Regions from separate parts of the Clostridium aromativorans genome, predicted to be linked through region 4. Evidence: riboswitches for the same ligand, from Rfam matches in the RefSeq annotation. Region 4 holds a riboswitch; each other region holds the start of a gene.
The links. A riboswitch is a leader RNA that binds a small molecule or an ion and turns the genes downstream of it on or off. The one in region 4 is predicted to bind S-adenosylmethionine.

Region 1 (7,579 bases), on a different contig from region 4:
TATATCATTAATAAATCCTATATTCACTGATCCAATCCACTTCCTCTTCGTATATATTATTTATATATGTCTTCTCCAAACCACTTTGTGGAAATCTTAGACATAGTTCCATCCTTCTTCAATTCGTTAAATGCTTTTTGTACCTCAGCTTCTAACTCTTTGTCGCCTTTCTTAAATCCTATTCCCATAGGCTCCTTACTCAACCTTTCATTTAGAACAGTATATTGATCCTTTTTATCAGACTTGGATATATAGTATTTTCCAACGGGTTCATCTACTACTACTGCATCAAGTCTTCCTATTAAAAGATCCTGAAGTTCCTCTGTAGTCTTGTCATATTTTTTTACTTCCTTTATATTCTTAAACTTTTTAACTACTTCTTCACTGGTGGTACCAAGTCCTACCCCCACCTTCTTACCGTCTAAATCCTTTGAACCTTTAATAGAAGTATTTCCGGTCTTGGTAACTATAATCTGATAATTTTGTACATAGGGCTCAGAAAAATCTATTTGTTTTTTTCTATCATCGGTTATGCTCATTCCTGATATTATTACATCAAATTTTCCGGATTTAAGTGCCAGAACTATTCCATTGAATTCAGTACCAACGAACTGAGCTTTTACTCCCATTTTTTTAGCTATAGCATTTGCCATATCTATATCAAATCCCTTAAGTGCATTTTGGTTGTCCCTAAATTCCATTGGCGGAAAAGAATCCTCCAACCCTACTTTTAAAACACCTGCTTTTTTTACCTTTTCCAAAGTATTTTGCGAATCTTGTCCGCTTTGTGAATTACTACTGCTGCCGCAGCCTGCTAATAACACTGTTGTAAAGGCTATTGACAATACTATTGTCATCACTTTTTTCAATTTTTTCATTTATATCTCCTCTTTTCAAATAATAAAAACTTTAACTCCTTAGGTTAAATATATAATAATTATACATATATTATTATAATTATGCAATACTTTTAGTAACAAAAAAACTGAAAATATAATCTAAAATTTATATTTCCAGTTTAATTCCCGTAATCTAAAAAGATTCAATTTTTATTTAAACTTGATGTGATGAAATAGTACTATACATTGTTCTCACGCTTTTCTGTATCGTTCCATGGTTTCCTTAAATAATTCAGCCGTCGAAGGTGGTGTATATGAAATGGCATTTGCACCTGCCCTTATAGTTTCTCTGATACTGTCCTCTGTTTTTCCTCCTGTGGCTATTATAGGAAATTCAGCATATTGTTGTCTTATTTTTCTTACCAAATCCGCACTGTTTTTACCCGCAGACACATTTAATATTGAAGCACCTGCTTCTATCCTCTTTCCAATATCATCCCTTTCAGAAACTACCGTAACTATAATTGGAATATCAATGGAATCTCTTACAGCTCTTACAATTTCATTAGATGTAGGACTATTGACCACTACCCCCATAGCCCCCGTAAATTCAGCATTAAGAGCCAGATTTATAACACGTTTTCCCGTGGTAAGTCCTCCTCCTACACCACAAAATATGGGTACGTCAGAAGCCGCAACAAGAGCTTCCGTTATAACGGACTGAGGCGTAAAAGGATATACCGCCAAAATTGCATCTGCATTTATGTTCTTTATGATTGCTATATCAGTAGTAAACGCAAGAGATTTTATTCTCTTTCCAAAAACCTTTATTCCACTAGCTTCTCTCATAACAAGAGGGAGATTTATCATATGATCTCTAAGTGTCCCTCTTATTTCCGGTACATACTTTGCAATTTTTTCATTAATTTTTTCACTCATCTTTATCTCCCCAAACCGGTTTTAATTTTTTTCTCAAATATATTTTACATTAAATGCAAGCAATATTCTATAAAAATTTCATTAATTTAAAGAATATATCTTCTATACCGAAAAAACTTCTTCTGCTATTTTTACAGCTTCTCTGGCATCCTTCGCATAGTAATCTGCCCCTATCATATCTGCATAATTTTGATTTAATACTGCCCCTCCCACTACAATTTTACATTGAAGCTCATTTTCTCTTAAAGCATCTATGGTTTTTTTCATATTTATCACAGTAGTGGTCATAAGTGCGCTGAGCCCTACCAGCTTTATATCATTTTCTCTTACAGTATTCACTATCTTCTCTATATCCACATCTCTGCCTAAATCTATTACGTCAAATCCATAATTTTCCATAAGTACTTTCACTATGTTTTTTCCAATGTCATGTATGTCGCCTTTTACCGTAGCTAATACTATATTCCCCTTTTCTATATTTTTTTCTCCATCTTCTAGTATTTTCTTCTTTATTATCTCAAAAGATTTTTTCACTGTCTCCGCTGACTGTATGAGCTGTGGTAAAAATATATCCTGTGACTCATACATTCTCCCCACTTCATCCAGGGCAGGAATTATATTATAATTAACTATTTCCTCTGCCATTTTATTTTTTAACAGCTGTGACGTTATTCTTACAGCCCGATCTTCTATTCCGTCAATAATGGCCGATTTCAAATCTCCTTCACTTTCACCCTTATCTTCTTTATCATTCTTGGATAATACATCATTTTTGCTCCCATATATGGATATATAATTATCTGCTTCTTTATCCAGATTCGCCAAAACTTCAAAAGCAGCTACAACATCTTTAACCCCCTGATCTTGAGTATTTATAATGGGGAGATCCAAACCAGCATCAAGCGCCATAGCAAGAAAAGTCCTATTTAATATACATCTTCTTGGAAGTCCATAAGATATATTGCTCACTCCCAATACAGTTTTTACTCCAAATTTTTCTTTTACAAGTTTTACAGCTTTTACCGTTTCCATGACTTCCCTCTGCTGTGCCGAAGCAGTAAGCGTAAGACAGTCAACTATTATATCCTTTTTATTAATTCCATAACAGGCTGCAGTTTTAATTATCTTTTCTGCAATTTTAACTCTTCCCTCCGCACTGTCTGGTATTCCTTTTTCATCTATAGTAAGTGCTATTATACATCCCCCATATTTTTTTACTATTGGGAATACTTTCTCCATGATATTTTTTCTTCCATTAACAGAATTTATTATGGGCTTTCCATTGTATACTCTAGCTCCCGCCTCCAATACACTAGGATTTGGACTATCGATATCTATAGGCAATCGCACTACCTTTTGTATAGCCTTTATAGCTTTTTCCATCATTTTAACTTCATCAATTTCAGGAAGTCCTACATTAAGTCCCAATATATGAGCTCCCTCTTCCTTTTGAGTTACAGCTTCTTTTTCTATATAGCTTACATCTCCACTTTTTAACTGTTTTTTATATATCTCTCTTCCTGTAGGGTTGATCCTTTCACCAATAATCTTTATACCTTCCCCTAAAATTACAGTATTGGTAGAAGAGCAAATTGCAGTATAGTCCTTTTCTTTTATATCAATAGGCTGTATATTTTCAAGGGCACTGACAGTAGCTTTTATAAATTCAGGATCGGTACCACAGCATCCTCCAAAAATTCTAACTCCTTTTTTCGCCATAATAGCCATATTTCTTGAAAATTCTTCTGGTGTTATATCATAGATTGTATTCTTTCCATCATACCTAGGTAATCCCGCATTAGGCTGCACCATAACAGGTATAGATGAATACTCCAATATTTCATCTACAATTCCCTGAAGTTCAGATGGTCCAAGAGAACAATTTACACCAAGTGCATCCACCCCAAGCGCTTCCAATGTAACCACCATTGTTTTGGGATCCGTACCCATAAGAGTTCTGCCGTCCTGCTGAAAAGTCATTGTACAAAACACCGGCAGAGTTGTATTTTCCTTGGCTGCAAGAATAGCTGCTTTGGTTTCATAAAGATCAGACATAGTTTCTATTAAAACCAAATCTGCTCCAGCTTTTTTACCTACAATAACCTGATTTTTAAATAATTTATATGCCGTTTCAAAGCTCAAATTACCTGCTGGCTCCATTATTTGGCCTATTGGACCCAGATCCAGAGCAACTAATTTTCCCATGCAGGCCGCCTCTTCCTTTGCAATTTTCACTCCGGCCGTAATAACATCTTCTATATTATAATTTGAAGAATTGTACTTAAGTTCATTAGCTCCGAAAGTATTGGATATTATTATATCCGCTCCTGCCTCCAGATATCCTCTATGTATTTTTTTTATTATTTCAGCATTGGTCACATTTAGGATCTCTGGAAGTTCTCCAGGTTGAAGACCTGATCTTTGAAGCATGGTTCCCATAGCTCCGTCAAAGAAAATAAATTTTTTATCAAATTTGTCCAATGGATTTCTGAATACCATTTACTCCACCCCTTTTCAAATACAACTTATACTTCTCATATATCTATAATAGACGACTAATTTCTCTTTAACATTATAGTCATAATTATAATACATTTTTTATCATTTAGACATTGATCTATTCGAAGGTCACCACACTTATCCAATTCACAATATATAAAAATCAGCCAGATTTGGTATTTGAATATAGTTGGGACTCTGAATTTTCAATTAATCATATAAAAAAACTGCCTTCCTACAAGAAAGAAAAGCAGCTTATAACTTCATAAAAAGCCAATCCTTCTTATCTTTCAGAATTAATTTCACAGCAGATTCATGTTAACTTTAGATTCTTTTAAAATCAACTATGCTGCAAATAACAAGTTCAATGCTTAAAAACTTTTTTTACATAAACAGCAAAACTTGTTTGATTCTATTCTGCAGGAATTGACACCGATACACAATTGCCGGTTGTCGGATTTCATAGGGCCTGTCCCTCAATCTCTCGTGATAAGAATATTTTAATATTAATACTTAAAATCGAAATTGTCAATTACTTAATACATAAAATTTTTTCATTTTTTTTCATTTTCCCCTTGACAAACCCCCCCATGATCTGTTATGATTTTCTCAATTAAATACGGAACTTCTTATCCAGAGCGGCTGAGGGACTGGCCCTATGATGCCCGGCAACCTGAATGATAACTTTCATTCAACGGTGCTAATTCCAGCAGGTGTATAACCTGAAAGATGAGGAGCATGAGGAAAAATCTTCTTGTATCTCATCTACAAGAAGATTTTTTATTTTGCCAAAATATATAGAAGTTTCGTCCAGAATATTTAATATATTATAAAGAAATATGAGGAGGAAGTAAAAATGAGTGAAGAGAGAAAATTAGGTTTTGAAACATTACAGGTACATGCAGGTCAAGTGCCTGATCCAACAACGGGAGCAAGGGCAGTTCCAATTTATCAGACAACATCTTTTGTATTCAAAGATGCAGATGAAGCTGCAGACTTTTTCCAGCTTAAAAAACCAGGAAACGTTTATGCAAGAATAATGAACCCCACAGAAGATGTATTTGAACAGAGGATAGCAGCTCTTGAAGGTGGAAGTGCAGGTCTTGCTACAGCATCAGGTTTGGCAGCAATATTATATTCTATATTAAACGTGGCAAATGCAGGGGACAACATAGTTTCAGCCAGCACCCTCTACGGTGGAACTTATGAATTGTTCTCAGTAACTTTAAAGAAACTTGGAATCGACGTAACATTTGTAGATCCTGATGATCCTGAAAATATCAGAAAAGCAATCAAGGACAATACAAAAGCAGTCTATGCTGAAACCATAGGAAACCCGAGAATAAATGTACTGGATATAGAAGCAGTGGCAAATATAGCCCATGAAAATAAAATACCACTTATCATAGATAATACTTTTGGTACTCCATACCTGGTAAGACCAATAGAATACGGGGCAGATGTAGTTGTTCACTCTGCAACTAAATTCATAGGTGGACATGGAACTACCATAGGTGGAGTCATAGTTGACGGTGGAAAATTTGACTGGAGAGCAAGTGGTAAATTTCCTGATTTCACTACACCTGATGAGAGCTACAATGGACTTGTATATGCTGATCAAGGTCCTGTGGCATTTGCTACAAAAGCCAGAGTACAACTTTTAAGAAATACAGGTGCAACACTGAGTCCTCAAAGTGCATTTTATTTCTTGCTTGGACTTGAATCACTTTCACTGAGAGTTGAAAGACATGTTGAAAATACAAGAAAAGTAGTTGAATTTTTAAGTAAACACCCGAAGGTTGCATGGATAAACTATCCTGAACTTGAAGGAAGCCCATATAGAGAACTAGCTAAAAAATATCTTCCAAAGGGAGCAGGTTCCATATTTACTTTTGGAATAAAAGGCGGATTTGAAGCTGGAAAGAAATTTATAAACAGCGTAAAATTATTCTCTTTACTTGCAAATGTAGCAGATGCAAAGTCCCTTGTAATCCACCCATCAAGTACTACTCATGCAGAGTTGAACGAAGAACAACAGAAAGCTGCCGGAGTAACTCCTGATCTCATAAGGCTTTCAATTGGTGTGGAAAACATTGATGATATTATATATGATTTAGACCAAGCTCTAGCTAAAGCTTGATAATAAACAAAGTTCCCTAATTACTTTAAATTCCCTAATTTTTTATATAATTTAATTATAAAGAGCTGCTGCACAATTAAATTTGTGCAGCAGCTTATTTTACACTTTAATATCAAAAATACTATTACAATTCTGAAATTACAGCATTGGTGAATTCATCAGTAGTTGAATTTCCTCCTAGATCAGGGGTTATATACTTTCCCTCTTTTAACACATTTTCCACTGCCCTTTCAATTCTATCCGCAGCTTCACTTTCATGTAAATATTTCAACATCATAACTGAAGACAATATTATAGCAGTAGGATTCGCCTTGTTCTGTCCTGCAATATCAGGAGCTGAACCATGGGCAGGCTCAAATACAGCTCGCTCTTCCCCCATGTTGGCCCCGGGAACTAGCCCCAGTCCTCCTACCAGTCCGGATGCCAGATCAGACAATATATCGCCATACAAGTTTGGCATTACAAGCACGTCATATTTTTCAGGATTCAACACCAGTTTCATGCTCATGGCATCTACTATCACATCATCAAATTCTATATCATCATATTCTTCAGCTACTTCTCTGGCAGTTCTTAAAAAAAGTCCATCTGACAATTTCATTATATTGGCCTTGTGAACTGCGGTTACTTTCCTTCTTCCATTATTAACCGCATATTCAAAAGCTGCTTTTACTATTTTTCTGCTGGCATTCTTGGATATTATCTTCACACTTTGTGCTGTTTCATCATTTACCATAAACTCTATTCCCGCATATAGATCCTCAGTATTTTCCCTGAATATAACCAAATCAACATTATCATACCTGGACTTTACCCCTTCATACGTTTTTATAGGCCTTATATTGGCATATAAATTCAAACTTTTTCTCAAGGTTACATTTACGCTTTTGAAACCTTTCCCCACTGGCGTGGTCACGGGACCCTTCAATGCCACTTTGTTTCTCTTTATACTGTCAATGACCTTCTCCGGAATAGGAGTGCCATATTTATCTATAAAAGCCGCTCCAGCTTCAGCTATATCCCAATCTATATCCACACCACTGGCATCTATAATTTTTGTTGCCGCTTCACTAACCTCTGGACCTATACCGTCGCCCGGAATAAGAGTTACTCTGTGTCTGTGCTTCATAAAATCAATTACCCCCTAATATGTCGAATTTTA
Region 2 (7,579 bases), on a different contig from region 4:
TCTCTTTAAATAATTCCCTGTCCTCACCTTTTTTTATGGATTCTATGGAAGTCCCTATTATATTTACACTGTATTTTTCAAGTATTCCACTCTCATGCAATTTCAATGCAAGGTTCAGAGCTGTCTGGCCTCCCATACTGGCCAAAAGGCTGTCAGGTCTTTCTCTGTCCATGATTTTTTCCACAAATTCCACCGTGAGAGGTTCTATATAAACCTTGTCCGCCACTTCCCGATCAGTCATTATAGTGGCAGGATTGCTGTTTACAAGTATCACCTCAACCCCCTCTTCTCTCAGGGATTCGCAGGCCTGGGTTCCTGAATAGTCAAATTCAGCCGCCTGCCCTATGATTATGGGACCGGATCCTATTACAAGTACTTTTTTAATATCTTTATTTAAAGGCATAATGCCGCTCCTTTCTACAATTCACAATGCACAGTTCACAATTATTGATGGATTTTCGGCCGGCGGCGAAAATCTTCATCAACTATTCATCTTTCACTTCTAACTGCCAATTGATTAAAGTGCATATTTCATAAACTCATCAAATATACAGCTGTTGTCTTCCGGCCCGGGACATGCTTCTGGATGGAACTGTATTGAAAATATCGGCAGTGACTTATGTCTCATTCCCTCTATAGTTCCGTCATTTAAACTTATATGGGTTACCTCCATGTTCTCAGGCAGTTTATTTACATAATATCCATGGTTCTGGGAGGTTATTCTGACTCTGCCCTCTGTAAGATCTTTTACAGGGTGATTGCACCCCCTGTGGCCGAATTTAAGTTTTGCCGTAGTTCCTCCAAGAGCCAGTGCCAAAAGCTGATGCCCAAGGCATATGCCTACAATTGGCTTCTTACCTATGAGCTTTTTTATATTCTCTATTTCAAAATTCAAATCTGCAGGATCTCCAGGTCCATTCGATAGAAATATCAAATCCGGATCAATTTCAAGAACATCTTCCGCCCTGGCAGCTGCCGGAAATACCGTAACAGTACACTTCCGATCCAAAAATGCCTTTATCATGCTCTTTTTGATGCCAAAATCCAAAACCGCTATATTCTTTGCACCATTTCCCACCGTGTATTCATTTTCTGCAGTCACTTGAGATACCGCATTTTTATTGGAAAAGGATTCAATCGTACTTTTTACAGTGGAAAAATCCAGGTTCTCCACGGTTATGATTCCCTTCATAGTGCCCTTTGTTCTAAGTGATTTTGTAAGTGCCCTGGTGTCAATTCCTGAAAGACCTGTCACTTTATTTATCTTAAGATAGTCGTCAAGTTCCATTTCCGATTTAAAATTACTGGAGTAATGACATATCTCCCTTACAATAAGTCCCTTTACTTTTGGCGAAGTTGATTCCAGATCACTCAAATCAACTCCATAATTTCCTATAAGAGGGTAGGTCATCGTCACTATCTGTCCATAATAAGAAGGATCCGTCAATATCTCTCCATATCCTGTCATTCCAGTATTAAATACCACCTCGCCTATGCTGTCCTTGAGATATCCAAAGGCTTCACCCTGAAAGACACTTCCATTTTCCAGTATAAGTTTTGCTTTCATAAATTACCTCCTGTATTTTTACAAGCAAAAATACACTCAACCAACTTTAAAAAATAAAAAGGCAATGAAAAAATTATCTATAAAATAATTTTTCTATTGCCAGAATTTCTAAAAATGTTCACTTTTTTAAACACATAAAAAAAGCTATCCAAAATAATACATTCCTTTCTGGCCTCACAGGACCAATTTAAAGTGCATTTTTTACTTAAAATTCTATTTTAATTAATTTTAATTAAAATATCAGCTTATGTCAAGTATCAAAAAATGTATTTTGCATACAACTTTGGAAAGTTGACAAAAAATTTATTTGCCGGTATAATTTAAAACAATATAACTACAATTAAATACTTGCTTTATCAAGAGAGGTGGAGGGACTGGCCCTTTGAAGCCCGGCAACCAGTATTTGTGAATAATACATTGGTGCTAAATCCTGCAGTATAGAACTGAAAGATGAGGATATTTTGTTTGATTAGCTCAAGATTTCCTTGAGTTTTTGTTTTATCTGAAGATTATCAAATTTAAGGTGCAAATATTAATATTAAATAATAAAATTTTAGGAGGACAGATATGGGAACATTGAATAAAAAAATCGGTTTTATCGGAGCTGGACAGATGGGAGAAGCCATAATTAGAGGACTGCTTAAATCCAAACTTTTTTCTCCTGAGGATATCTATGCTATGGACATTTTGGACAGCAGACTGGAATATCTCAAAGAAAATTTTGGCGTAACCAATTCCAGCAGTGACAAAAGTACCGGTTATGATTACCTGGTTGACAATTGTGACATTGTAATATTGAGTATAAAACCCCAGGTACTAAAAGAAGTTTTAGGATATATTCAAAAATCCAGGTGGAATGGAGAAAAACAATTGGTTATATCAATTGTGGGAGGTATGAATACCTCCGTTATTGAAAAATATCTAACTGAGGTTCCCCTGGTTAGGATAATACCAAATACTCCAATGTTAGTCAATGCCGGAGCAGCAGGAATTGCACCGGGGAAAAATGCTGAACAAAGGCATACCGAACTGGTAATTAAAATTTTTAAGGAACTGGGTATAACTTTCCTGGTACAGGAAAATCTAATAGATTCCGTAATGGCTATAAGCGGGTGCGGCCCTGCATATATTTACATGCTGATTGAAGCCATGGCCGACGGAGGAGTTGAGCTGGGACTTCCAAGAGATATAGCCCAGACACTTGCGGCACAAACAGCTTTAGGAGCAGCTAAAATGGTCCTTGAAACCCACGAACATCCTGGTGCACTGAAAGACAGAGTCTGTTCTCCGGGCGGATCCACTATAGCAGGTGTCAGAACTTTAGAACAGGGAGGTTTCAGGGGAACTGTGATCAATGCTGTAGAAATCGGCAAAACCAGTATGGAAAAGGTAGCTAAGAAATCTGAATAAAGCGGTTCTCGGATTTAGATTCGGATAAATTTTACTTTATCAATATAACTGGAGAGAGGAAGGTAAAAACATGGGTAAAATAAAAAGTACTGATGAACCAGTTGGTAGAATGGCAAAACTTATGGCTGAGCTCCATTATTTCATGGCTAAGGAAATGATAGACAGATTAGGCGAGGAGAAGGGAAAAGAAGCTGTCAGATCCGCCATAAGAAAATTTGGTGAAGCAAGAATAGAGAGCATGCTGGAAGAAGTCCATGAAAAGGGTCTTGAAATAAGTCCGGAAACTTATGCCAGGGTAAAGGATATGCCTTCTATTTCCTGGGAAAGTGATCCTGACAATCCCTGTGATATAACCTACTGCCCCATGTATGACATGTGGCATCAGCTGGGCGCAGAAGACATAGGAGCACTGTATTGTGAAATAGACAGTATAATGTACGATAAATTCGGAATAGGCTTTGAAAGACCCCTGTGCAAAACCAAAGGAGATAATTGCTGTAGATTTTTAGTCGGGGATAAAAAACATTAAAATTTTTGAACATTTGAAAACACTTTATCATAAGATCTCATAAAGGCAGCAACATTATAGTTTGGAAACCTGGCCCATATTTTGACAGCCGAGTTTTCAAACCATATTTTACATCTTTAACCTGAATTCACAATATACTGTGTATTGACAAAATTGAATTAAGACAATATAATAAATTTCAATAACCAAAATCAAAACAGTCTTATCATATACTGATACCCTCTACTAATGCTGAAACCTCAACTGCTCTTCAAAATATCTTCTTAAAATTTCGGATATATTTTTCTGAGTATTACTTAAAATTTAGTACATATTAATTTATCCCTCTAAGTCGCAGCATTTTCAACTATTATACATAATAATAATTCATCCTGCGTAAGTATTTAAATATAAGTTAAAGGAGAGATAACTATGAATTTTAAGGAAATAATTGAAAGAGATAGAGAAGTTCGACAAAAGCATGAGTTTGAAGGTACTTTTCTCGAATATCTGCAAATCGTAAAAGACAACCCCCATATAGTAAAATTGGCACACAGGAGAATGTACGACATAATAATAAGCAAAGGCTATGAGGTATTGAAACCTGAGAAAAATCCAAGAATCAAAAAACTATATGGCAATGAACCAATCAGAAAATACAATTTTTTCAAAGATGATTTTTTTGGAATTGACAAGGTAATAATGAAACTTGTAAATTACTTCCACTCTGCAGCAATGAAAGGTGAAGAATCAAGACAGGTGCTTTATCTGGTAGGTCCCGTGGGAGCAGGCAAATCCTCTCTGGTGGAATCAATTAAAAAGGCACTGGAAACTTCAGAACCTATTTATTCTCTAAAGGGCTGCCCTATGAGGGAGGAACCGCTTCACCTGATACCAAACCATCTAAAACCTGATTTTGAAAAAATGCTGGGTGTGGAAATTGAGGGGGACCTGTGCCCCGTATGCAAATACAGGCTAAAACACGAATACAAGGGAGAATATGAGAGATTTCCCGTGGTAACCAGTGATTTTTCCATTCGGTCGAGAAAGGGCATTGGAGTAGTACCTCCAGTTGATCCAAATAACCAGGATACGTCAGTCCTCACGGGTTCTATCGATATATCAAAGATGGATATGTACCCTGAAGATGATCCAAGAATATTTTCATTAAACGGTGCATTTAATGTGGGAAACAGGGGGCTTGTAGAATTTATAGAAGTTTTTAAAAATGATGTGGAATACCTCCACACAATTATTACGGCCACTCAGGAAAAATCTGTTCCATCTCCGGGAAAAGGATCAATGATTTATTTCGATGGAATTATTCTAGCTCATTCAAATGAATCGGAGTGGAACAAGTTTAAGTCCGACCATACCAACGAAGCAATACTCGATAGAATAGTAAAAATTGAAGTACCCTATTGTATGGAATTAAATGAAGAAGTCAAGATATATAAGAAAATACTCGGCAAGAGCCAGTTCAACGCCCATATAGCTCCCCATACTATTGAAACTGCAGCTATGTTCGCAATTCTCTCAAGGCTTTCTCCTTCCAACAAGGTGGATCCTGTGACAAAATTAAAGATCTACAATGGGGAGGATATAGTTGAAAAGGGAAGCACTAAAAAAATCGACTTTGCGGAATTAAAGGAAGAAGCAGGCATGAGAGAGGGCATGACTGGAATTTCCACAAGATTTATCATCAAGGCTCTGGATGATGCACTTTCCAATTCCGAATACAACTGCATAAACCCGCTGAGCGTAATGGAGAGCCTGATAAAATCGGTAAAGGAGCTGGATATAGCCGAGGACGATAAAAAAAGATATTTGACATTTTTAAAGGATTCTATCAGAAAAGAATACAACAAGATACTTGAAAAGGAAGTGACCAAGGCATTTATACACAGCTTCAAGGAACAGGCAGAAAGTCTTTTCGACAATTACCTGGATCATGCTGAAGCCTATGTAAACAGGAACAAAATCAAGGATCGCTCTACAGGTGAAGAGCTTGAACCAGACGAGGTGTTTATGAGATCCATAGAGGAACACATAGGCATTCCTGAAAGTTCTGCAAAGGGGTTTAGAACAGATGTTACCTCATATATGTTCTACGTTATAAGAAACGGCGGCAAAATCGACTACACCTCCTATGAGCCCCTTAAAGAAGCTATTGAGAAAAAGCTCACTGTATCTGTAAAAGAACTGTCAAGAATTATAACCAAATCCAAAGTAAGGGACAAGGATCAGGATGAAAAATACAACTCAATGGTGGAGGAAATGAAAGCAAACGGATACTGCGATCACTGCTGCGACGTAATTTTGAAATATGCCGCAAACAATTTGTGGAAGGATTGATATTATGGCTATTTTCAGAGAATTCGATACCGGCGGACATCATGATAGATCCTTAGAAGATAGAAGACGTCACAGACAGCTTGTAGAGAAATCAATTAAAGACAACCTGGCGGATATAATATCGGAAGAAAGTATTATAGGTCAGAGCGGAAACAAAAAAGTGAAAATCCCCATAAAGGGCATTAAAGAATACCAATTTATATATGGAGACAACAGCCAGCAGGGTGTTGGAAGCGGCAACGGCTCCCAGAAAAGAGGAGACAAAGTTGGAAAAGCTTCCGGTAAAAAAGGCTCCGGTGCCGGAAACACAGGAGCCGGAAATGAAGAAGGGGAAGATATCTACGAGACAGAAATAACCATAGAGGATCTCATAAATTATCTTCTGGAAGATCTGGAGCTTCCTTTAATGGACAAGAAAAAATACTCGGATCTGCTGTCAAAACATTCGCTTAAAAAGACTGGCTACCAGAAAAATGGTATAAATCCAAGGCTTGCTAAGAAAAGAACCGTCATCGAAAAGCTTAAAAGACAGCAGAATATAAAAAGGGACCTCAAAGAAGCGGAGGAACAACTTCCGGATACCAAAATACAGGAATATAAAGAGAGGAAGTCAAAATTTCACTTCAGACAGGACGATCTAAGATATTTCAGGGTGAAGGAAAAACCAAAACGCGAATTAAACGCCGCCGTCATCTGTGTGATGGATACCTCGGGTTCCATGGACAGTACGAGAAAATTTCTGGCAAGATCTTTTTTCTTCATTTTATATCAGTTCATAAAGATGAAATACAACAACGTGGAAGTAAAGTTCATTGCTCATTCCACTACAGCTAAAGTAGTTACGGAAAGTGAATTTTTCCACAAGGTGGAATCTGGAGGGACTTATATATCGAGCGGACTGCAGAAAGCCCTGGAGACAATCGAGGAAAACTACAATCCTGCCTACTGGAATGTCTATACATTCTATGTAAGTGACGGTGACAATTGGAGTGAAGACAATGCGAGAGCATTAAAATGCGGTGAGGAGCTGTGTAAAATATGTAATCTTTTCAGCTATGCTGAAATCATGCCCAGTTCTTACGGCGGCAATATAAAAGAAATTTTTAAAAATGGAATCAACAACAGTAATTTTACTGTTGTCACCATCAACAAAAAACAGGATTTATGGAAATCCCTAAAAGAAATTCTACAAAAAGATCTGGAAAGAAGGTGATTTCCCTGGAATATACAAATATGGATTTAAAAAATTGGTGCGATATTATAGAAAATGCTGCCAAAAAGCTAGGGCTTGATTTTTATCCCCAGGAATTTGAAATTGTGGATTACAAGGATATGATAGGGTATGAGGCATATTCAGGTATGCCTTCCCGATATCCTCACTGGAGTTTTGGAAAATCCTATGACAAGGCGGATTCACTTTACAAGTACAACATCTCGGGTCTTCCCTATGAAATGGTGATAAATTCAGATCCCTGCCTCGCCTACTTGATGAAGGACAATACCCTGCTGCTGCAGATTCTGACCATGGCCCACGTATACGGGCACAATGATTTTTTTAAGAATAACAGATTGTTTAAAGAAGGAACCAGGGCATCTTACACTATTGAATTTTTTAAAAACAATGCAGATATAATAAGGGAGTATGTAAATGATCCAAGTATAGGGTATGAAGAAGTGGAAAAAGTTTTAAATGCAGCTCATTCCATAAGATTCCAGATAAACAGAACCATCGGCATGGG
Region 3 (7,579 bases), on a different contig from region 4:
TTATGCAAAAAAGGAGATAATAAGATATGCCTATAAATTTTGCAAGGGAGATTGAAAAAAAGACATTTCAACATCCCTGCTATAACTGTATTGCACATAAGTATGCTAGAATGCACATACCTGTAGCTCCAAAATGCAATGTAAGCTGTAATTTCTGCAATAGAAAATATGATTGTGTAAATGAATCCAGGCCTGGAGTTACAAGTGGAATTCTATCCCCAGAGGAAGCAAGAGATAAATTCAAGATAGTAAAAAATAAAATAAAAAATTTGACGGTGGTTGGAATAGCTGGTCCAGGAGATCCACTTGCAAATTTTGAAGAAACCAAAAAGTCCATAGAACTTATAAAAGAAGAATGCCCGGATATTACATTTTGCCTTTCCACCAATGGATTGATGCTTCCTGCTTATGCGGAGGAACTGATAAAATTGGGAGTCACACACGTTACAATAACCATAAATGCTGTAGACCCTGAAATAGACGCACAGATCTATAAATATATAAACTATAGGGGAAGCACTTTTGTAGGGCCGCAGGCAGGAAAAATTCTACTTGACAATCAGCTTACAGGTCTTAGATATCTTACAGAAAAAGGTATTGTGTGCAAAGTAAATATTGTGATGATAAAGGGAATCAATGATGCTCACATTCCTGAAATAGTAAAAAAAGTTAAGGAATGTGGTGCCTATATGACAAATATAATGCCTCTTATACCTGTAAAGGGAAGTGTATTTGAAAACAGGGATACTGTAGATGAATCTGAATTGAAAAGCATGAGGAAAAAATGTGAGCCCTATTTAAAACAGATGTATCACTGCAGGCAGTGCAGGGCAGATGCCATAGGGAGTTTGAATGAGGATGTATCGGCTCAATTTAGGAATTATAAGAAAAATGTAATTTCTATTGACAAATCTGAGAAAATATATAAAGATGACAATAAAACAGGTAAGGTGAACAGAGGTTATAGATTTGCAGTGGCCAGCAGTTCCGGAGATTATGTAGATGAACATTTTGGGCATGTATCTCAGTTTTATATATATGATGTATTAGATGAGAATATTAAATTTTATGAGAAAAGGGATGTGGAGAGGTATTGTAATGGCCAACAAGAATGTACTGGACATGATGATAGGATATCGGGTATTATAAAGTGCATAGAGGACTGTAATGGAGTGCTTGTACTGCGTATTGGCTTCGAACCTGTAATTAGGCTTCATGAGAAGGGGATAAAGGTATTTCAGATGTACAGTACTATAGAAGAGGGCATAGAAAAGGCAGTAAAATTGATGAGTCAGGTTGATAAATCAAGCGATTCTTAGATTCAGATGGAGGTTATGATTTAATGAAGGGAAAAATTTTGGTGAGTGCGTGTTTACTTGGAGAGAAGGTACGTTATGACAATGGAGATGTAGCCTGTCATGATCCGCGATTTTTAAGGTGGGCTAAAGAGGGGCTGCTTATAGGAATTTGTCCAGAAGTATCTGGAGGACTTCCTGTGCCGAGGCCGGATTCCCAAAGAAAAGGAGATAGGGTAGTCACTGGCAAGGGTGTTGATGTGACTTATGAATATAAAAGTGGAGCACAGAAAGCTCTTTCTCTTGCAAAAGAAAATGATGTTTCCGTTGCTATTTTAAAACAAGACAGCCCTTCTTGCGGGAGCTTGTATATATTTGATGGTACATTTAAGGGTGTTAAAAAGTCAGGCCAAGGTGTTACTGCTGAATTGCTGAGAAGGAACGGTATTAAAGTGTTTGGCGAAGATCAGCTGGATGAAGCTGAAAGAGAAATTAAAAAAATTACCTCAAATTCTTGACAATATGTGTATTAGATTATATAATTAGCCTTATATAGAAAAATAAACAAAATTCTTATCAAGAGAGATTGAGGGACTGGCCCTATGACGTCCGGCAACCTAAATTTATTTAACGGTGCTAATTCCAGCAGATTATATGTCTGAAAGATGAGAGAACAAGTACTTTCTTGTATTTTATCTTTGCAGGAAAGTTTTTTATTTGCAGGAGAAATTAGTGTGTATGTATTTTGTAAAAATTGAGATTTGATAATAATATTGAAAAGAGTTGACTAGAAACACTAGAGACTTATTTCTTGTTAGATGTAAGCTTCTGGTGTTTTTTGTATTTTGAAATATTTAGATAAAAAGGAGGATGATAATGAATGGATATAGATAGTAAAACTTATCTGGAAAATAAAAGTCATGAAAAAAATGCAGGGAAAATACTGAGCAAAATTTTTAGAAAAAGTATAGCTGTAGTGCTGTTTCTGGTTTTCTGGCAGGTTGCACCTATACTCGGGATAGTTGATCATCAATTTATACCTACTTTTACAGAAACAGTGGGTACTATTGTGAGTCTTACGCTCAAAAATGAAATGCTTGTTCATGTAAAAGTAAGTCTTTTAAGAGCTGGAGTGGGATTTTTGTTGGCCGGAATTATAGCCGTGCCTCTGGGATTTTTACTTGCAGGAGGATTTAGAAAGCTGGAGGAAATACTGGATCCGTTGCTGCAGATTCTGGCGCAGGTAAATCCTTTCTCATTGTTCCCGGTTTTTATACTTCTTTTTGGAATAGGAGAAGTCGCCAAGATCTCTATAATATTCTGGGTGTCCATATGGCCTATATTATTTAGTACTATAACGGGAGTGAAAACTATAGATCCGCTGTTGGTTAAGGCAGCTCAGGACATGGGCACATCGAAAATAAAACTTTTTTGGAAAGTAGTTTTGCCGGGAGCTGCTCCAAGTATATTTTCAGGACTCAGGATGAGTGCAGGTAATGCATTTTTGATGCTCATAGCTGCGGAAATGATAGGAGCAAGCGCAGGACTTGGATGGATGGTGCTCAATTCAGAAGTTAATTTCCAAATTAACAGGCTGTTTGCAGCAGCGCTTACAATTGCCCTGTTGGGTATATTTATAAATAAAGCCATAGGTTTTGCAGAAAAAAAGTTGTAGTGTGGAAACAGGATTCTTTTGTATCTTAAAAATTTAATTATTTTGGGGGGATTTTCAATTGAAAAGTAAAAGGTTAATTTCAACAGTGGTTTCAATAGTTTTGGCAGCATCGTTTTTTTCCGGCTGTGGAGGAGAGAAGCAGGCTTCAACGAAAAAAAGCGGAGAACTTCAAGTTCTTAAGACCTGGAGCAGGAAGGATTGTACAGCTGCACCTATTATAGTGGCAGATAAGCTGGGATATTTTAAAGAACAGGGATTAAAAATACAGTACACAGGAGATACTCAACCGGCACAGCGTCTTCCTTCAATATTAAATGGAAATAATGATTTTGGAGATGCTCATCCTAACAATCTGGCAATTGCAGCTGAAGGAGGTGCAAAGGTGAAAGGGGTGGCCAGATCTATTGTGGAACCTCCGGACAGCGTAACTGACACCCATCTTCAGCATATGTGGTGGATAAGTAATAAAAACGGGCCTATAAAAACATTGGCAGATATCAATAAGTATCCAGGGAAAGTAAAAGTAGGTGCCAATTCAAGAAATTCCTGCGTAGATTTCCTGTCAGATATATTATTTGCTAAAAACAACATCTCCCTGGATAAAATTGAGTGGATTCAGATGCCGGATATAGAACAGGTATTGTCTTTAAAAAAGGGACTTATTCAAATTGCAGTAGTTCATCCGCCTTTTTATAAATCCATCGAGGAAAGCGGCATAGGGAATATATTGACTACAAGCAGACCTATAGCTGGTGAAAACGGAGGAACTTATCTCTACTATTTTTCTGATAAATTTATAAAACAGCATCCAGATGAAGTTGCCAAATTTATAGTGGCGGTTAAAAAGGCAGAAAGGTATATAAACAAAAGCATACCTGTTCCAAAGGAACGTGCTAAAGTCAACCAATGGGTATCAGATGCCATAGGAGTACCTGTAAGTGCCAACCACTATTATGCAGATGACGGGGTTATAAAGGACAAGGATATACAGCAGTGGATAGATGGAAGTAAGACAAGCGGTGCACTTCCTAAAAATGCAAAGGTGAAAGTCAGTGATATAGTTACTCATGAGTTTGACAAGTATGGAAATTTAGGGTCACAGCCAAATTATGTAGTTAAAGAATAATGTAATCATACTCAAATTTATAGAAGGGGAGTTTTAAATGAGTAAGATAATTGAAAAGTCAAAACAGGAAAGTGTAAATCTGAAGGATAAGCAGTATAAAATTGTTGTAGATAATATAAGAAAAGTCTACGATGTAAGGTCACAAAATGGACAGGGCAATGAAAAGTTTATAGCAGTGGATAATTTTAATTTAAAGGTGAGAAAAGGCGAATTCATTACAGTGGTGGGACCCAGCGGCTGCGGGAAATCAACCTTTCTGGACATACTGGCAGGATTGTCAAAACCTACTTCTGGAAATGTATATATAGATGGAAAATTGATCACAGGACCTGCACTGGATAGAGGAATCATTTTGCAGGGGTATGCACTGTTTCCATGGAGGACTGTAGAAAAAAATATTGAATTTGGCCTTGAGATAAAAAAGATACCTAAAGAAGAGAGAAAAAAGATAAGTGAAAAATTCATAGATTTAGTGGGACTAAAGGGATTCGAAAACAGGTATCCACATGAACTTTCAGGAGGAATGAAGCAGAGAGTTGCTATTGCCAGAGCACTGGCCTATGATCCTGAAGTGCTGCTTATGGATGAGCCTTTTGCTGCGGTGGATGCACAGACAAGGGAATCACTTCAGGAAGAGTTGTTGAATATATGGGAGAAGACCAATAAAACCATTGTATTTATTACCCACAGTATAGAGGAGGCTGTTTTTCTTGCAGACAGGGTGGTTGTTATGGCAACTAATCCGGGAAGAATCAAGGAAATCATAAATGTAAAACTTCCTAGACCAAGAATCAATTCTCAAATCAGAACTTCCCAGGAATTCAATTCCAATAGGAATAGGATATGGGAACTGCTTCACGGAGATGCTGATAAAAGACAGGCAGAAGTTTCTGTATGATGATTTTAAATTGAGGGGAGTAATATAAGACCGTGCATGAGGAAATATATGAAATTAAAAATGGCCTTCATTATTATATTTTGAAATATTTTGGAGTAATAGTGATTTTGATTCTGTGGCAGGTTCTTCCTGAAATTGGCATACTAGACTCCCAATTTATTCCCTCATTGTCAGAAGTACTGGTTCAATTATACGAGATGTGTCTAGAAAGTGAATTGCTAGTACATGTTGCTGTAAGTCTTTGGAGGGTACTTATAGGACTTATTATAGCAGCTGTCATTGCAATACCTCTTGGATTTCTACTGGGAGGATGGCTGACTCGGGCAGCGGATATACTGGATCCACTTTTTAGAATATTTTCTCAGGTGAACCCATTTTCACTGATGCCTGTATTTATATTGTTTTTTGGCATAGGGGAAGCGGCAAAATTAGCAGTGGTGGCGTGGGTGTGTCTGTGGCCTGTTTTGTACAATACCATATCGGGAGTAAGGAGAGTGGATCCTATTCTCATTAAAACTGCATTGTCCATGAATGTGTCCAAATCCGAGATGCTTAAAAAGGTGATTGTGCCGGGAGCAGCGCCTTCCATATTTTTAGGACTTAGAATAGGAGTTGAAATGTCGTTTTTTATGCTTATAGCAGCGGAGATGATAGGTGCTACTGCAGGAGTGGGATGGCTTTTCCATAATTCTGCCATGAACAATCAAATACCAAGAATGTATGCAGCAGGTGTTTGCATTATAGTTCTGGGAATTATTTTAAATAGATTTTTGATATACATCCAGAATAAATTGTTTTTCTGGAAGGATTCAACACATGTCTTTAGTTTTGCCAGATGGAAGAAAAGCGTAACTAGATTTAACAAAATGCAGGTGGTATCCATAGTTTCAATTGTTGTTGTAGTTATAGGTATTGGAAGTTATGCCGCCCATATTTCCAAAGTTACGGACATTGACAGTGATACCCAGATGAATCATATGAAGATGGATGAGGATAAGCACATGAATATGAAAACAGATGACAATATGAAGATGGATGAGGATAAGCATACAGACATGAAGACAGATGATCATATGAATATGGACAAATAAGTTATATAGGTGGAGATTTAAGTGAAATATAACAGAGATATTTTTTATAAGCTGTTGGTGATATTTGCATTTATTGCAGTATGGGAAATTGCAAGTAGACTGGAAATAGTAAATCCTCTTTTTATTCCGCCATTTTCAAGTGTGATTTTAACTTTGAGGAATATGTTTATATCTGGAAATCTTGCTGCAAATATAGGCATAAGCGTGGAAAGGGCACTAGTGGGTTTTATTATATCCATTATAATTGGAATACCGCTTGGATGCCTGCTTGGAGGATGGTTCTCAAAAGTTGATTTGATGGCAGAGCCTGTTATAGAAATATTTTCACAGGTAAATCCGTTTATATTGTTTCATGTACTTATCTTGTTTTCAGGTATTGGTGAAATTCCCAAGATCGTCATAATTGCATGGACATGTACTTGGCCTATAATGTTCAACACAATATACGGAATCAGACATATGGATTTTTCCATAATAAAAACTGGAAGGGGATTTGGACTTGAAAGGTGGAAACTTTTTTGGAAAGTAGGTATGCCTTCAATTTTACCTTCAGTGTTTGTGGGAATCAGAATAAGCGGCGGGTATTCATTTTTTATGCTCATAGCAGCAGAAATGATGGGAGCAAGTTCAGGACTTGGATGGCTGATTTTAAACAATCAGGAGAATTATGCCATAAAAAACATATTTGCAATTGCCATTATAATAGCCTTCCTTGGGTTGCTTATGGATACTGTAATAAAATTTGTTGAAAATAAATTGTTGGGGTATAAAAGCGAAAAAATGTCCAATGGTATCAATTTGAATGGAGGGTATAATTTATGAAATTTGATTTAAATACTTCTGTAGTGAAAACAAGGGAAGAACGACTGGGCACTATTATAGGATGGAAAACTGGAAAAGCTTCAGAGCTTTCCAGGGATTCTGCCTACACTTGTGCAGGGTGCAGAGGAAATGGAGGGAAAAGACTTTGTGAGACCATAGGACCCTTTACTCAGGGTTCAGGATGCAGTGAACAGATGGTGGAGTGTCAGGCGGGAAATATAAGAGATGCGGTTTTGATTCAGCATGCTCCCATAGGCTGTGGTACAGGACAGGCGTGCTATAACTCCATATACAGAAATGGGCTGGCTATTAGAAATCTGCCCGTGGAAAATATCAAGATAATAAATACAAATATAAAAGAGACCGATATGGTGTTTGGGGCACTTGGAAAATTGGAGCAGTCAATAAAAGATGCTTGGGACAGACATCACCCAAAGGCAATCTTTATTGCCACATCCTGTGCTACGGGAATTATAGGAGAGGACGTAGACAGTGTGGCATCTAAAATGCAGGAAAAATTAAAAATACCTGTCATTCCAATGTACTGCGAAGGGTTCAGATCCAAGCACTGGAGTACGGGTTTTGATGCAGCACAACATGGAATATTGAGACAGATAGTACGTAAAAATCCCAAAAAGAAACAGGAGGATCTGGTGAATGTAATAAATCTGT
Region 4 (7,579 bases):
TATCAAATTCAGATGCATTTTTTTCGCTGAGCCCCATAGATTCATGAGTCAATCTACTTTTACCTTCATTTAATGCATATTCAAGTGCTGCCCCAAAATTGATATTTGCCGCTGATGTCCATTCCCCTGTCTTCCTAAAATGAGGTACTACACAGCCGCAATTGTTCCAATCCCTCGCATCTTCAGGTTCATACCCCGCCCTCAAAAGCATCTGTGAGCCAACGTTATCATTATGAATGGCAGGAAATCCAGTTCCCGTTTTAACCAGCTTGCATACTGCCATTAAAAATTCTTCAGGACATCCCGAATGAATTCGAACGCTTAAACCCGGCTGATGGGTTTTTACATTTGCTGTTGCCTTAAGGCACATGTATGATAGATCATTTGTGGCATCACTTCCATCTCTTTTTCTGCCACCAACCGTTAAATTTTGGAATTGATTATACCCTGCAAAATAACCAGCTGTATTAGAAGATATTGTCCATATCCATTCGGATAGCTTAATCCATAGAGCTTCTATTAATTCTTGAGCTTTTTCCTCTGTTATTTTATTTGATTTAATATCAGATTCATAATAAGGGTACATATATTGATCAAATCTTCCTAAATTAAGGGAAAGAGGGTTCTCAGAAATTATACAGCCCAATTGCACAAACCATAGAAATTGAATTGCTTCATAAAACGTTTCAGGTTGATTTTCAGGTACCTTTTTACATATTCTTGATATTTCCATCAATTCATTTTTCCTCTCAAGGCTGTTTTCTTCTCTTGCAAGCTCTTCTGCTTTATCAGAATACCGATTTGCAAATTTTATTATTCCAGAAGCCACAATTTTTACAGACCTGTAAAAATTCACTTTATCAATGTTTTCCACGGAGGTTTCCTCCAATTCACTTAAATGCTCTTCAGCTTCACTCTTAATTTTCCCATACCCTTTTGCAAATAATATATCCTGGTAATCCGGAGTAATTTCGCCAACTGCCTGTCTCCATTTTGAATCAGTATCGATTATCCCAGTATCAATCAGTAATTTTGCAGTTTCTTTAGGTACTCTTTTTAAGAAACATTCTTCCAGGGATTTACCTTTCCAATATGGAAATATTTTATCACGTACAAACTGCCTCTGGCTATCTGTAATATAATAAGGATCCTGGGGCCTTTTATCAAAGGAATCCATCTCCTTGTCAACCCATTTCCATGAATATTCAGGAGTAAGTATGCCGGTTCTCTTAAATTTTCCCGCTGTTCCCACAATCAGCTCATTCTCAAATATATTTACAGGGAGCTCTTCACATGCTTTTAAGAAAGCTTTTGCTCTTCTAATAGACAATGGTTCCCCCTCTGTACTCTCATGAGATTCAGTCCAAATTTTTGCTCTTTCATAACAAATAGATGGCTTTGAGTTTAAATAACCCTGCCTAAGCTCTTCAATTCTATCCGTAACACTCATCATCACACCTCCATAATAAATTCATATAATTATTTCTATATAATATATGTATATTATATATTGTATACAATATTCATGTCAATGATCTTGTAAATATAAACACAATTTTTATTTAAAAGCTGACACTTTAATTTAACGATAAAAATTACAGAAACAAAGAGAAACTGTTACACTATCTGTGCAACAGTCTCATAAAAATTATTTTACCAAGTTTTCATATTTTATTTAAAGCCTTGTCAAATTCAGAGATCAAATCATCTACATCTTCAAGACCTGTAGAAATACGTATTAGGCCCTTGGATATACCTGCTTTACGCAGTTCATCATCATTTAGTGCCCTATGTGAAGTCTTTACGGGATATGATACAGATGTAGCCACACCTGCTAGGCTAGGTACAAATTTCACAGTGTCGAGTGCCCTTATAAGTTCATAAGCTCCCCTTTCACCATTTACAACATCAATGCTCAACATTCCTCCATACAAACCATTGATGAAATTTTTACTGGCCATTTTGTTGGAAGGTGAAGATTTCAATCCAGGATAATGAACTTTTTTCACTTTACTGTGCTTCTCCAAGAAATCTCCCAATTGCATAGCATTTTGGGAATGCTTAATCATTCTAATTTCCAGAGTCCTAAGACTTCTTATAAGAAGCCATGCATCAAAAGGACTCATCATAGGTCCATAGAGTGCAGATATATTTCTTATATTTTGAGTAAGATATTTATCTGAAACCACAATTCCACCAGTTACATCACTGTGGCCACACAAATATTTTGTAGCGCTATACACCACTATATCTGCTCCAAGTTTTATTGGTTGGCATACTATAGGAGTGGCAAAAGTGTTGTCCACAATCAATTTGGCTTTATGAACATGAGCAATATTTGATATTGTCCTCAAGTCAGCAACCTCCATAAGCGGATTCGATATAGTTTCCACATACACCAATTTTGTATTAGGTCTGAAATATTTCTCTATGGAATCATTTATAGTATTCACAAAAGTAACATCTATATTGAATTTACTCAATTCATTCTTAAGAAATTGATAAGTTCCACCGTATAGTACATTATCTGCAATTATATGATCTCCTGCCTTTACCAGAGATAAAATAGACATGGAAACAGCTGCCATGCCAGATGAAAAAACCTGCGCATCCTCTCCTTCATCGATACTGAACATTATTTCCTTCAATGCATCATGAACTGGATTTCCATTTCTGGAATACACATACCCTTTGGCCTTTCCCTCATAGACTTCATCCAGTGTTTCCACATCATCAAAAGCAAATACAGAAGTCATAGAAATAGGCAAAGTCTTGGATTTAGAAATGGATTCCGGATTTTGTTCTCCACGGTGAATGAGCTTTGTAGCAAAACTTCTATTCATAATAAACTCCTCCAAATACTGCTAATATTATTCTTATACTTACAACTTATATAACATCTATTTTATCTAAATCCTCTACACAAGTAAATATCTTTATAAAATAATATTCTCTTCATTTTAATCAGACTTAAAAAACAGGAATTTCTGATCCTTTATATGTGTCTTTTATAAGCTGTTTTATCTCGTCAGTCTGATAGGCTTTAACCACCTTTTTATAAGTGGCATTGTTTTTATCTTTATCTCTAGCTGCAATTACATTTATATACGGCTTTGCATTTTTATTTGATACATCCTCTAGATAAATTGAATCCTTAACTGGATTAAGTTTGGCATCTATAGCCACACCACTGTTTATTATAGCTGCATCTACATCTTCAAGTGATCTGGGAATTTGGGTAGCAACAAGTTCTACAAATTGAATATTCTTTGGATTTCCAGTTACATCTTGAAGTTTTGGTAGAAGTCCCACTCCCTCTTTCAATTTTATCAAGCCTGCACTTTGAAGCAGGTTCAATCCTCTGCCCTCATTTGTAGGATCATTTGGAATAGCTATTTTTGCACCTTCTTTAATGTCTTTAATGGATTTTATTTTATGTGAGTATACTCCAAGCGGTGCGAGTACAGTCTCACCTATAGCACTGATTTTCAGATTGTGCTGTGCTTTAAATTTATTGAGATAAGCATAGTGTTGAAATGAATTCAAGTCAATTTCACCATCGGAAAGTGCCATATTAGGACGTACGTAATCTGAAAAACTCACAATCTGCAGATCAATATTTTCCTTTGCCAGATTTTCTTTAACTTTGTCCCAAATCTTATGATCATCACCGGTTATGCCTATCTTAACCACCTGCTTTTTACTGCTAGAAGTTTGTCCAGTACTGTTACTAGAACCACAGCCTGCCAAAACCCCTAAAGATAATACGAGTGTTAAAAATAACACTAAAATTTTTTTCATTACTAAGACCTCCCTAATCTTTAAATTAATGTGTTGTTATTTTTGATAAAATATCTCCTACAAATTGAATGACATTTACAATAATCAAGAGCACAATTATAGTAGCTACCATAACATCTGTCTGGAAATATTGATATCCATAGCGTATGGCGAAATCGCCAAGACCCCCTCCTCCTACAGTACCTGCCATAGCAGATAATCCAATAAGACTTATAATTGTTATTGTAAGAGAATGAATGATTCCCGGCAGTCCTTCAAGAAGCATTACTCTGAAAATTATTCCAAAGGGACCTGAACCCATTGATTGCGCCGCTTCAATTACTCCCTTATCTATTTCAAGCAGCGCGGATTCAATTTGCCTGGCAATAAATGGAGTACAGCCGAATATAAGAGGCACCAGGGCTCCTCTTGTACCTATGGTAGTACCTACTAAAAGTCTTGTAAGTGGGATTATAGCTGCAAGAAGGATAATAAATGGTATAGATCTGAAAATATTTATTATTTTGCCAAGTATACTGTTAACAATTCTATTTTCAAGTATACCTCCTTCTTGTGTAACAACCAGGGTAATTCCCATTATTGTTCCAGCTACTGTAGATATAATTCCTGAAACAGCCACCATATAAAAAGTTTCAAATATGGCTTTTAGCATTTCAGGATATAAATTCACCAAATTTGGTGCTATTTTTGCTAAAAATTCATTCATTTTATCACCTTCAAAAATTTAAAAATTCATATTTTAGATTCAATTACTTCCAACTTTTAATTTATCACTATCATTTTTAATACCTACGTATTCCACATGTATGCTATTTTCTTCAAGGTATGCTATTGAATTATCTATACTCTCATCCGTTCCATTTAACTTCACTATCAAATTTCCTATAGGTACATTTTGAATAATTTCTACATTCCCAAATAGTATACTGGCATCTATTTTAAATTTTCGAGAAATTTTCGAGATAAATGCCTGACCTGTTTTTTGCCCTGTAAAGGATATTTTAACAATACTTTCTCCTTCAGTTACCTGTTTAAGTTCACCCATCGAACTTCCCTTTTCAAGAAAATCATATATTTTCTCATAATGAAATAGTGAAGATATAAATTTTTTGGTTATAGGAGCTTTTGGATTTGTAAATATATCTATTATATTCCCCTGTTCAACTATTTCACCAGAATCTATTACTGCCACTCTCTGACATATTTCCTTTACTACCTCCATTTGATGAGTTATTACTACTATAGTCAATTTCAAATTTTCATTAATACCTTTTAAAAGTTTTAAAATTGACTGAGTTGTCTGTGGATCCAGAGCCGATGTGGCCTCGTCACATAAAAGCACTTCAGGATCATTGGCCAGTGCCCTGGCAATTCCAACTCTCTGTTTTTGCCCGCCGCTCAGCTGTGAAGGATACACTTTTATTTTGTCATTTAGTTCCACCAGTCTTAAAAGATCCAGTACTTTTTTCTCTATCTCATTTTTGCTAAAGCCCTTTCTCTTTAAAGGATAGGCCACATTCTCAAATACCGTTCTATTTTTCATGAGATTAAAATTTTGAAATATCATTCCAATTTTTTCTCTGCTCTTTCTCAATTCTCTTGGAGATAAACGAGTTAGATTCTTTCCATTTACGATTACTTCTCCGGAAGTCGGCTTTTCCAATAAATTTATACAGCGAATTAAAGTGCTTTTTCCCGCTCCACTGTACCCTATGATTCCAAAGATCTCACCAGCTTTAATGTGAAGATTGACATTTTTTAAGGCTTCCACTGTATTAGTTTTACCTGTATAAGTCTTGTTGATATTTTTTAGCCATATCATACTTTTCCCTCCTCTAAAATCATCTATTGCAATTTTACAGTAATTTTATTCATAAAAAATCCCCTTCCTAAAAGAAGGGGATACACGGCATTAAAAAAAACCCGCGGAAGGGTTTTTATACCTTTCCTCATCTTTCAGAACAACGTTCTGCTGGATTTAGCACCATCACACAAATGTGGTTGCTGAAACTTCAAAGGGCCAGTCCCTCAGTTTCTCTTGATAAGGATATATTCAATTTTTTCAAATTACTTTATAAGCTAAATTATACAACTTATTTTTATTATGTCAATATGTAATTTCTAATAATCATTTTTGTTGACAAAATTACTTAAAAGCTCTATTATATTTAGTAGTCAGTTTAATATGCAAAATTCTTATCCAGAGAGGTGGAGGGAATGGCCCTTTGAAACCTCGGCAGCAGATCTTTTTAAAAGATACTGTGCCAATTCCAGCAAGTTTATTTTTATAGGCTTGAAAGATAAGAAGAGAATTTAAATATCTCTTCTTTGTTTCAAAGAAGATTTTTTTTATGCAAAAAAGAGGAGGTTTTTATTATGAACATAAAATATATCAAGGATTTTCAACAGGACATAATAAATGGAATCGAAAATAGCAAAAATGCTTATATAAATATAAGCCACCAAATACACAGTCATCCTGAGATAGGAAATGAGGAATTTTTTTCTTCCAAATTACTTATAGATACCTTGAAAAAGGAAGGATTTTCTATAGAAAAAGCAGCAGCAGGCCATCCTACTTCTTTTATAGCCAGGAAAAAATCAAATAAAAATTCCAGTACAGTTATCGGATTTTTGGCAGAATATGATGCTCTTCCCAATTTAGGACATGCCTGCGGCCACAACATCATAGGCACGGCAAGTACAGCTGCAGCTATTTCCCTGTCAAAGCTTATAGATGAAACTGGCGGGGAAATTGTTGTATTTGGTACTCCTGCTGAAGAAGGAGGAGAAAATGGCAGTGCAAAAGCGAGCTTTGTAAAACATAATTTATTTAAGGATGTAGACGCCTGTATGATGATTCATCCTGGAAATGAGAACTATAGAACGGTTAAATCTCTGGCCAATGACCCAATTCAATTTGAATTTATAGGAAAAGCCGCTCATGCAGCAGCTTGTCCTGAAAAAGGAATAAACGCCCTTGATGGAGTAATCCAATTATTTAATGGAATAAATGCCCTAAGACAACATGTAACCAGTGATGTGAGAATACACGGTATAATAACCGATGGCGGATATGCCCCAAACATAGTTCCGGATTATGCCAGAGCAAAATTTTTCATACGTGCCTCTGAAAGAAATACCTGCGATCAGGTTACAGAAAAAGTTAAAAATATTGCCAGAGGAGCATCTTTGAGCACAGGAACTAAGGTTAACATAAGTTTTTTCCAGAATAAGATAGATAATTTTCTCATAAACGACAAATTTGATGATGTGTTTGCAGAAAATCTAGAATCACTGGGAGTTCATATAAAAAATAAAATTCCAGAAGGGCTTGGTTCTACAGACGCAGGTAACGTGAGCCATGTGGTTCCAACTATACATCCCCATATAAAAATAGGAGATGACAAATTAGTAGGCCATACTCCAGAATTCCGTGAAGCCGCTATATCAAAACAAGGAGATAATGCTCTTATAATTGGAGCCAAAGCTCTAGCACTGACAGGCCTCACTCTGCTTACTGATAAAAACAAACTCAATGCAATTAAGGAAGAATTCAGCAGGCAGCATTCCTAAAAAATATTTACAGGTATCCACCTGAACCTTTATCCGATGGTTGCCGGCACTTATCTACAACTTTAAGGAGTTGATAGTTTTAGCAATGGTAGCGGTCGGATAAAATTACCTACCAGGAATATACAGTACCATCACTTCTCCAATCTGTACCACCGAATAGAACTCCATTTTCATTTTTCCATATTATCTGTCCCCTGCCAAA

Region 1: another riboswitch for S-adenosylmethionine. It lies ahead of LN736_RS16470 (homocysteine S-methyltransferase family protein); the one in region 4 lies ahead of LN736_RS14055 (M20 family metallopeptidase).
Region 2: another riboswitch for S-adenosylmethionine. It lies ahead of proC (pyrroline-5-carboxylate reductase); the one in region 4 lies ahead of LN736_RS14055 (M20 family metallopeptidase).
Region 3: another riboswitch for S-adenosylmethionine. It lies ahead of LN736_RS10135 (ABC transporter permease); the one in region 4 lies ahead of LN736_RS14055 (M20 family metallopeptidase).

What each region holds. Positions count from the first base shown of each region.
Region 1 is NZ_JAJJPB010000032.1:5,750-13,328, reverse strand. Features, by position in the region: gene ehuC (ectoine/hydroxyectoine ABC transporter permease subunit EhuC) at 1-27, opposite strand, end outside; gene LN736_RS16480 (ABC transporter substrate-binding protein) at 57-878, opposite strand; gene LN736_RS16475 (beta/alpha barrel domain-containing protein) at 1,092-1,778, opposite strand; gene LN736_RS16470 (homocysteine S-methyltransferase family protein) at 1,881-4,277, opposite strand; SAM riboswitch class I at 4,688-4,773, opposite strand; SAM riboswitch class I at 4,904-5,013, shown strand; gene LN736_RS16465 (O-acetylhomoserine aminocarboxypropyltransferase/cysteine synthase family protein) at 5,134-6,417, shown strand; gene LN736_RS16460 (isocitrate dehydrogenase (NAD(+))) at 6,542-7,546, opposite strand; gene LN736_RS16455 (aconitate hydratase) at 7,577-7,579, opposite strand, start outside.
Region 2 is NZ_JAJJPB010000004.1:62,139-69,717, forward strand. Features, by position in the region: gene carB (carbamoyl-phosphate synthase large subunit) at 1-403, opposite strand, end outside; gene LN736_RS05375 (carbamoyl phosphate synthase small subunit) at 518-1,567, opposite strand; SAM riboswitch class I at 1,918-2,024, shown strand; gene proC (pyrroline-5-carboxylate reductase) at 2,135-2,977, shown strand; gene LN736_RS05385 (L-2-amino-thiazoline-4-carboxylic acid hydrolase) at 3,048-3,506, shown strand; gene LN736_RS05390 (PrkA family serine protein kinase) at 3,918-5,840, shown strand; gene yhbH (sporulation protein YhbH) at 5,845-7,053, shown strand; gene LN736_RS05400 (SpoVR family protein) at 7,074-7,579, shown strand, end outside.
Region 3 is NZ_JAJJPB010000011.1:91,008-98,586, forward strand. Features, by position in the region: gene nifB (nitrogenase cofactor biosynthesis protein NifB) at 27-1,319, shown strand; gene LN736_RS10130 (DUF523 domain-containing protein) at 1,343-1,813, shown strand; SAM riboswitch class I at 1,866-1,967, shown strand; gene LN736_RS10135 (ABC transporter permease) at 2,176-2,970, shown strand; gene LN736_RS10140 (ABC transporter substrate-binding protein) at 3,029-4,096, shown strand; gene LN736_RS10145 (ABC transporter ATP-binding protein) at 4,134-4,994, shown strand; gene LN736_RS10150 (ABC transporter permease) at 5,027-6,085, shown strand; gene LN736_RS10155 (ABC transporter permease) at 6,107-6,907, shown strand; gene LN736_RS10160 (nitrogenase component 1) at 6,904-7,579, shown strand, end outside.
Region 4 is NZ_JAJJPB010000021.1:32,616-40,194, reverse strand. Features, by position in the region: gene LN736_RS14080 (glycyl radical protein) at 1-1,450, opposite strand, end outside; gene LN736_RS14075 (trans-sulfuration enzyme family protein) at 1,665-2,843, opposite strand; gene LN736_RS14070 (MetQ/NlpA family ABC transporter substrate-binding protein) at 2,971-3,801, opposite strand; gene LN736_RS14065 (methionine ABC transporter permease) at 3,827-4,507, opposite strand; gene LN736_RS14060 (methionine ABC transporter ATP-binding protein) at 4,547-5,623, opposite strand; SAM riboswitch class I at 5,748-5,849, opposite strand; SAM riboswitch class I at 5,995-6,108, shown strand; gene LN736_RS14055 (M20 family metallopeptidase) at 6,178-7,377, shown strand; gene LN736_RS14050 (gamma-glutamyltransferase family protein) at 7,487-7,579, opposite strand, start outside.